One region of the Gracilibacillus sp. JCM 18966 genome, then DNA from elsewhere that is predicted to be linked to it. Evidence: predicted binding sites of a transcription regulator. Region 1 holds the regulator's gene; the other holds the start of a gene.
What was found. Region 1 encodes Rex, which represses fermentation and respiration genes when NADH is low (regulators of the CRP and FNR family bind a similar motif). Its sites were predicted from a motif close to TTGTGAAATATTTCACAA; they were not measured.

Region 1 (4,436 bases):
AACTCTGTATTGAAGCCTTTTGATTCTTCGATAGTAATAACACCATCATTACCTACGCGCTCCATAGCTTCAGCGATTAATTGACCAACTTCATTATCACCAGAAGAGATAGACGCAACTTGAGCGATCGATTCTTTGCTTTCGATTGGTTTAGATACTTTACGTAATTCCTCTGTAGCTACCTCTACTGCTTTTTCAATACCACGGCGCACCCCTACTGGATTCGCACCAGAAGCTACGTTTTTCAAGCCTTCCTGGATCATTGCTTGAGCGAGTACTGTAGCAGTTGTTGTACCATCACCTGCAACATCATTTGTTTGAGATGCTACCTCTGATACTAATTGAGCACCCATGTTTTCGAATTTATCTTCTAATTCGATTTCTTTAGCAATAGTTACCCCATCGTTTGTAATAAGTGGAGAACCATACTTCTTATCTAATACAACGTTACGACCTTTTGGTCCTAATGTTACTTTAACTGCATTCGCAAGTGTATCTACCCCACGTAGCATTGCGCGACGTGCATCTTCACTAAATTTAATTTCTTTAGCCATGAAAAATACCTCCCTGAATATTTAAATGATATGATATTTATCCAAACGTACTTCGCTACATACTTAGCCGATAATCGCTAAAATATCACTTTCACGAAGAATTAAGTATTCTTTACCTTCATACTTCACTTCTGTACCGGCAAATTTTGAGAAAATAATGTTGTTTCCTTCTTCAACTTCAAGCGCCACTTTCTCACCATTTTCCGTTACACGACCAGAACCAACAGCTACTACCTTACCTTCTTGTGGTTTTTCTTTCGCAGAATCTGGAAGAACAATCCCACTCGCTGTTTTTTCTTCTTGCTCTACAAGCTCAATAATGACACGATCACCTAATGGTTTTAGCATCGTTTAAAAACCTCCTTGAAATTGACTTTATTTAGATTTTTATCATTTTAGCACTCGATCACCCTGAGTGCTAACACAATTATTATAATAATGAAATCTATTTTTTTTTGCAAGTACAAAGTATAAATTTTTTTAAAAATTTTTTAATATCTCTTGTTAATGGGAATGCTATCGATCTCTTTGCAATTTTACGGCATTTCCAAACAGCCGTCATTAGTATGAGTTTTTATTATTGTAGGAACCCTAATAGAGTGTGGTTTCAATAAAAGGGGTTTTGAGCTTCGTGAAGTAAACAGAGGGACACCATCTATTATTTTAAGAACAACACATTTATTTTAAAATAACTTTAGACGAACTATTTCAATTTTATTCTAAAATTATGTTAAAATACGTATCATGTAAGAAAAAAATAAAAAGGAGTCGTTTGAATTTGCCTGCCAAGTATATTTATATAATTCTTACCTATGTTGCGGTACAATTGTCAGCTTTTCTTGTTATACCATTTCGGTTGTACACAAACGTAGATCCATTAACATTAATGGTTGGATGGAATATCGGTAGCTTCGTTCTTGCTTTGATTATCTCTTGCTATTTACTACGAGATGAAATAAATTCTTTCTTTCAATCACGGGATAAAAGAATTGGACAAATTGTATTATGGACAATACTCGGTTTCTTCTTAGTATTAATTGCTCAGGTAGCATCCACCGTCATTGAACGTTTTGTATTTGGTGCACCAGTTGGTTCTGAAAATACGATGCAATTGATGCAAGTAGCGAGACAAGCACCAATATTTATTATTCTTATTTCTATTTTAGGTCCAATCCTGGAGGAGCTCGTATTCCGTAAAGCGATTTTTGGTTCCCTATATAAAAAAATGAACTTCTTCTTTGCCGGAATTATTTCAGGGGTTTTATTTGCTGTCTTGCATAACGATTTCAGTCATCTCTTAACCTATATAGCAGTTGCATTTGTGCTTGCCTTTATCTATGTCGAAACCAAAAGAATTCTCGTACCTATTCTTGCACATATGGCGATGAACACATTTGCAGTCATTGGGCAATTATCACTTGATCCAGAAGAAATGGAACAAATGCTAGAACAGGTACAGTTCATCTTAGTTGGGGGCTTTTAAAAACATGAGATTTTCACCATTGGGCTCTGCCATCATCTATTTCATTTTGGGCTCATTATTTATCTATATTGGCATAAAATCTGCCGATGATACGGTATTTAATTTCATTACACTTGCATTAGCGTTTTTTGCTACCATTGATTTCGTTGTTGCAATACGACTAGTAAGCTTACATTTTAAAATTAAAAAGGCGAAGAAAAAATAAGAAGTGCCTCTCATCAGCACTTCTTATTTTTCTTCTATTTCTAATGGATAATGCTTCATAAAATAAACGAGTGACTGCAGCTCTACTGATAGGTCAATATGGTGGACGCGAACATTATCTGGAACGGTAATCCTTGCAGGGGTAAAGTTTAAGATACCTTTTATTCCTGCTTTCACCAGCCGATCTGCCATAGACTGCGCTTCAGAAACTGGTACGGTAAGAATAGCTACCTGAATATCTCCCATTTTTTCTTCTAATTCATCTATATGATGAACATTGACATTTCGAATCTCTGTTCCTACCTTGATTGGATCCGCATCAAATGCCACTTCTATCTTCGTATTATTGTTTTTGGTAAAATTATAATTTAAAAAAGCGGTTCCTAAATTCCCGACACCAATCAGGACAACAGGCGTATTCTCATCCTGGTCTAAGGTTTTACGGAAAAAGCCGAGTAAGTAGTCGACATTGTAGCCATATCCTTTTTTTCCTAATGCACCAAAATACGAAAAATCTCTGCGAATGGTAGCAGAGTCGACCTTCATTGCAAGACTAAGTTCCTTTGATGAGACACGGTCTTTTCCTTGGATATGTAAATTATTCAAAAAACGATAATATAAAGGTAATCGCTTCGCTGTAGCTTGTGGAATTTTATGTTGATTAGGCATCCTTTATTCCCCTTATTTCTTCATTAAATATTATTCTCTCTTTATTCTAACAGAAAAAAAGAAAAAAGTCGTGAAATTGTTCACTTGTCTATCTACTTCCCTTACTTGCAGTTCGTTCGCCTTTTAGATACACTTACATCATTGAGGTGAACGATGATGATTTATTTACAGGTGAACAATTTAACCAAACGATTTGGTGCTGAGCTGATCTTATCTAATATAAAACTAGAAATTAAACAAAATGACCGGATTGCCATTGTTGGTCGAAATGGTGCGGGAAAATCTACCTTATTAAATATAATTGCAGGTAACCTTAGCTATGATGAAGGAGAGATCCATAAACCAAAGGATGTTACCTTAGGATATCTTGCCCAACATACGGGACTTGATTCTACAGAAACGATCTGGGATGAAATGTTAAAGATCTTTTCCCATTTGTTAAAGGAAGAAAAGGAACTGAGAAGCATGGAACAGCAAATGGGAGATTCTGATCTATTAGCAGATACAGAAAAATATCAACAACTACTAGTAAGCTATGACCGCAAACAAGAAGCATTTAAGCAAGCTGGTGGCTATGAATATGAGCCTGAAATCAAAGCCGTTCTAAACGGTCTAGATTTTCCTGAATCCATGTGGGACACATCGATTGCCACATTAAGTGGTGGTCAGAAGACGAGACTCGCCCTTGGAAAGCTTCTTCTAACAAAACCTAATGTACTAATACTAGATGAGCCAACCAATCATCTAGATATTCAAACCTTAACATGGCTTGAAAGCTATCTAAACAGCTATCAAGGTGCCGTTGTGATCGTATCCCATGACCGATACTTCCTTGATAAAACGGTTCAAATTGTCTATGAAATTTCGCGTCATGAATCGAAGAAGTATCACGGTAATTACAGTAAATATTTAAAGCAAAAAGCAGCCAATTATGAACGTGATAGGAAGCTTTACGAAAAACAACAAACCGAAATAAAGCGAATGGAAGATTTTATACAGAAAAATATTGTGAGAGCCTCCACGACGAAAAGAGCACAAAGCAGACGCAAACAGTTAGAAAAAATGGAATTAATGGACAAGCCACTTGGTGATGAGGGCTCTGCCAAATTTAGTTTCAACGTGGAGCGTAGGAGCGGTAATGATGTCCTCAAGGTAAATGACCTAGCATTCCGTTATAACAATGCTGAGCCTTTTACTTTTGAAAATCTTAATCTTGAGCTAACCCGTGGTGAGAGCATGGCCCTTGTTGGCCCAAATGGTGTCGGAAAATCTACATTATTAAAAAATATAATCGGCGAACTAGATCCTGATAAGGGTACCATACAACTAGGTGCTAATGTGAAAATTGGCTACTATGATCAGGAACAGACACAACTGCATCATGAAAAGAATGTCCTAAGTGAACTTTGGGATGATTATCCGCTTATGAACGAAAAGGATATACGAACCATTCTAGGAAACTTTCTTTTTAGTGGAGATGATGTACTACGGCCAGTATCAGCTCTTAGTGGTGGGGAAAAGGCTCG
Region 2 (4,436 bases), 1.3 Mb from region 1:
TGTTCACTCCTTCCAACAATTAATCGTATCTATCCTATGTTCTATCATTGTCAATACTTACTTACAAAGGAATGGCGAAGATTGTCTAAGACGAACTTCGCCATTCTATCAGGTTATAAGTATGAATTACATTACCATAAAGGCAATTACAACGGCGAAAATAGGAATCGCCTCTACTAACGCTACCCCGATAAACATCGTTGTTTGAAGTGCACCTCTTAATTCTGGCTGACGTGCAATCCCTTCTACTGTACGACTTACGATCATACCGTTACCTAAACCAGCACCAAGTGCCGCTAAACCAATTGCTATTGCAGCTGCTAAAGCTCCCATATTCTATTTCCTCCTTTAAGATATATAACTATTGCTTTATTTTTTGTACTATCAATTATGATGAATGGTAGTTGATAGTAGGAATTATATTAATGATCTGAACTCACTTTGTGAGACATATAGACCATTGTTAACATTGTGAAAATAAATGCTTGGATTGCTCCAATAAATAAACTAAATCCTTGCCAAGCCAACATTGGAATAATGGAGAAGGCAAAGGCAGGAATTGCTATCATTGCCATTTTAGTAATAAGAGATAATAAGATTTCACCAGCGAAAATATTACCGAAAAGACGTAGACCTAATGTAAGAGTATTAGTGAACTCTTCAATGATTTTAAATGGTAATAAAAAAGGTACTGGTCTGACATAATCTTTTGTATACTCTTTGAAACCTTTTACCTTTATCCCGTAATAGTGTGTTAACAAAATAACCATTGTTGATAAGGATAGGGTTAAGGTTGCATCTGAGGTTGGTGACTTCCACCATAATGTGTGTCCAAATGTTACCATGGTGATAACACCTAAAATATTACTTATAAAAAGAAAAACAATTAATGTTAATCCTAGTGGTAAAAATACCTTTCCTGTTTTCCAATCCATGGTATCCCCGATAATGCCTTTAACAAAATCGATAATCCATTCCATAAAGTTCTGAAATCCTTTAGGCTTCATTTGCAATCTTCTTGATGCAAAAAAGCAAATAAAGAAAACTATGACACAGGTGATAAATGTCATCAAAACCGTTGCTAGGTTAAAGTCTAACCATGGAATTCCCCATAGATCGTATAACATCGGTGATTCGTGATCCAATTGCTTCACCTCACTTCCTTGTGCTAGTCTTGTTTTCTAAATAGAGCAAAATCTATCATAATAACAACATAGGCTGTTATTAATCCAATAATTACAGATAAAAAATGGAAATGTTCTTCGAATCGCATTGCAATGAGAACTGCTAATGCTGCGGTTGCAAGTCTGGTAAATGTCCCGATTCCATTTACTCTACCGCCATCTGCTGCGGCACGACCGAATCGTTCCACTTTCCTTTGCATCAACCAAAGGTTATAAAAACTCAATGTTGTTCCTAGGAGAAGTCCGAGGAAGATACTAGTATAGGAGGTAAAACCCCAGCCTAGTACGAAAAGTGCAAGAAGGTAGAACATCCATTTACGTTGACGGGTTATCATTTTTTTGTATTGGTCCATTATTCTTCGTCTCCCGTTATTTCTCTTACGTAATGAATAGTTCCGTATAAACCGGCTCCTAGACCTAAAAGTAGACCGATGATTAAAAAGAGTGGTTTTGTTGTAAAATACCGATCTAGCCAGCTACCAAGCCACAATCCAATTAATGGACCACCAGCCAATTGTGATAGGATGGCGCTTGTGATCGCTAAGCCTTGTAATGGTCTTTTACTCCCTGGTGATGTCAAACTGCATCACTCCATATTTCACGTATACAAAAATTATGTATAGGGTAAAAAGGTTGATTTCGCGGAAAAATTCCTATATATAGAAAAATTTGTCACAGTTATGCAAACCTTATCATCTACCATCAAATAGCATACAATAGGGCACGATTATTGTCAATCCATTTTCAAGACAAAATCTCAGAATATACGGACAAGATACGAGTATTTTGTCCAAAATCCTCGAATATTCAAATCTGAGCTATTTTTTTATTGTTTTCGAACAATTTGTGACAATTATTTCGCAATTCGAAAGATTAAATGATATACACTCCATCAAGTTACTTATTCTTGACGGAGTGTATCTTCTATCAGAATTGGTGTTTGGTATTGATATTTTTCTCCATTTGTCGTGATCACCGTGATATTTGCCACATAGCTCCCTTTAGCTGGTATCCTATCTTTCTTTAAGCTACCTTCGACCACTCCTTTTGACTGGTCGTTTAACTGTAAAATGGTTTCTTTAAATGCAAATGTTTTGTCATCATATAAATCAACCGTCACACTTTCTGCATCCTCTACCATGTACAACTGATAGTGATACTGACCATCAAATGGTTCTAAGTAGAATTCAAGTCCCATTGCCATCGGAACATCAGCTGCTTCGGTCACATACAAGTAAGGTATCGGATGATCATTGAGATAAAGATAACCTTGCAGGAAAGGTTCTGCCTGCTGCTTTGCTTGAAGTATTGCTTCTATTTCAATCTCTTTCTTTTCCCCTGGCTGTAATGTAAAGGAGCTAGGTAAATGAAAACGCAAATCCTGTGATAGCTTTGGCTGTTGAAAGCTATAGCTGATAGGCTGATCTCCTATATTCTCCACTATCATGGAATGGCTGCTTCGTTCAAGGATAGCACCACTTTTCCCAAGCTGGACAAAGGAGTGATATAGTAATGTATCTGTATTAATTGCTTCACCTATATCAACCTTTCCCGCTCCTTGCTCTGTTGGAAGAAAGCTTTCTAGTGGATCAGCTGTGGTTAATAAGGCTGCTTTCAACTGTTGAGGTGTCCAATCTGGATGTGCTTCTTTTAACAATGCTAATATTCCTGCTACATGAGGGGCGGCCATACTTGTCCCATTAAGACTTTGATAGCCATTTGGTACAGTACTCATGATGCTTGCACCAGGTGCCACTACCTCTGGCTTTATTGCCCAATTGACTGTCACGGGTCCTCTTGAACTAAAATCTGTTACGGTATCTTGAATTTTTTCATGCTTGATTTCCAAATAAGAGCCATGGGCATTCCTCAACCATTCACCTGTTTCCTTGGAAATACCAGCAACCGGAATACTTATCTCTGCTTCGATCGCTCCTTGAAAGCTTTCTTCCTCATTATTAGCAATTAATAATGCTTTTGCTCCCCTTTTTTCAGCTTCTATGGCTAGTTTTGTGAAAGGTTGTTTTCCACGGTCGACGATTAAAATGCTATCCATCGGTAATTTGTCTTTTGCTCTATCCTCGTGAGCTATACGTAGATCTCGCTCCAATAACCAAGGAGGCGCACCTTGCATTGGCCAAAGCTCTATTTTTTTTTCTAAAAAACGATCGTATAAGTAGGGATGCTCGATTTGTGGTGTAGAGGCACCAACGGCAATGACACTATCGGCTGTTGCAGGCGATCCAACTGTCCATGGGTCTGGCCCTGTGTTACCATTGGCAATTACAACGGTAACACCTTGTTCCGTGGCACGGTTAACCGCTATCGATGTTGGCCAATCAGGTCCATTAATGGTGTTACCTAAAGATAGGTTAATGATGTCCATCTTATCTTCTACTGCTTGCTCAATTGCTGCCATTACTTGTACGGAGGTCCCAGTTCCACCTGGGCCTAATGCACGATATCCATATAGTTCAGCTTCTGGCGCAACTCCTTTCATTTCTCCATTTGCTGCAATAATTCCGGCTACATGGGTTCCGTGCAAGGTAGGTATGCCCTGTTCTTCTGTTGTTTCCATCGGATCTTGATCGAAATCAACGAGGTCATAGCCACCCTTATAGCTTTTTCGGAGATCGGGATGGGTGTAGTCAATGCCTGTGTCAATCACCCCGACTTTTACACCATCACCTGTATATGGTAGGTTTTCTGGTAGAAGAAAAGGGACACTTTGATTAATCGTTTCCTTTGTTTCCAGCGCTTGATATTTTTGAACTGGATAGCTTTGTTTAAATAGCCCTCTGTTTTTCAGTTTTTTTAACGTACGATTATCTGCCTTAATCGCAATACCATTAAAAATCGTGTCATAAATATGTAGTATCTCTACTCGTGGGTAATAGGTTTCCATTTCCTCAGCAATCTCATGTGGATTATCCTCTACTTCGATGATAAATGATTGCTCTTGTTGCTCAGGTTGTACTATCAATGTCATTAATAACCACCAAATCATGTCACGCCAACTCCTTATGTACCACTAGTGTGTACATAAATAACAATTCTATGATGTTTTTTTCCATTAGAAAAAGCCCCGAAAAAATCGGGACTTTAGAATGGTTTTGGCTGTTCAGTTGTTTGATTGAAAAAGTAGCGGATCGCATCAGCTATTCGCTCTGATGCTTTTCCGTCTCCATATGGATTAGAAGCACGTGCCATTTTGCGGTGGGCCTCTTCGTCTGATAGGAGCTCATGTGCAAG

Region 2: ACZ5N5_RS02445 (AtpZ/AtpI family protein) is a predicted target of Rex. The motif match lies at 2,031-2,048, and genes of this name have one in related genera.

The regions. Positions count from the first base shown of each region.
Region 1 covers NZ_AP043883.1:1,871,583-1,876,018, reverse strand. Annotated here, with positions in the region: gene groL (chaperonin GroEL) at 1-554, opposite strand, end outside; gene groES (co-chaperone GroES) at 618-902, opposite strand; gene ACZ5N5_RS09030 (CPBP family intramembrane glutamic endopeptidase) at 1,333-2,037, shown strand; gene ACZ5N5_RS09025 (DUF4305 domain-containing protein) at 2,042-2,242, shown strand; gene ACZ5N5_RS09020 (redox-sensing transcriptional repressor Rex) at 2,266-2,910, opposite strand; gene ACZ5N5_RS09015 (ABC-F family ATP-binding cassette domain-containing protein) at 3,067-4,436, shown strand, end outside.
Region 2 covers NZ_AP043883.1:548,257-552,692, forward strand. Annotated here, with positions in the region: gene atpE (F0F1 ATP synthase subunit C) at 127-333, opposite strand; gene atpB (F0F1 ATP synthase subunit A) at 423-1,145, opposite strand; gene ACZ5N5_RS02440 (ATP synthase subunit I) at 1,169-1,537, opposite strand; gene ACZ5N5_RS02445 (AtpZ/AtpI family protein) at 1,537-1,764, opposite strand; gene ACZ5N5_RS02450 (S8 family serine peptidase) at 2,086-4,191, opposite strand; gene wecB (non-hydrolyzing UDP-N-acetylglucosamine 2-epimerase) at 4,287-4,436, opposite strand, start outside.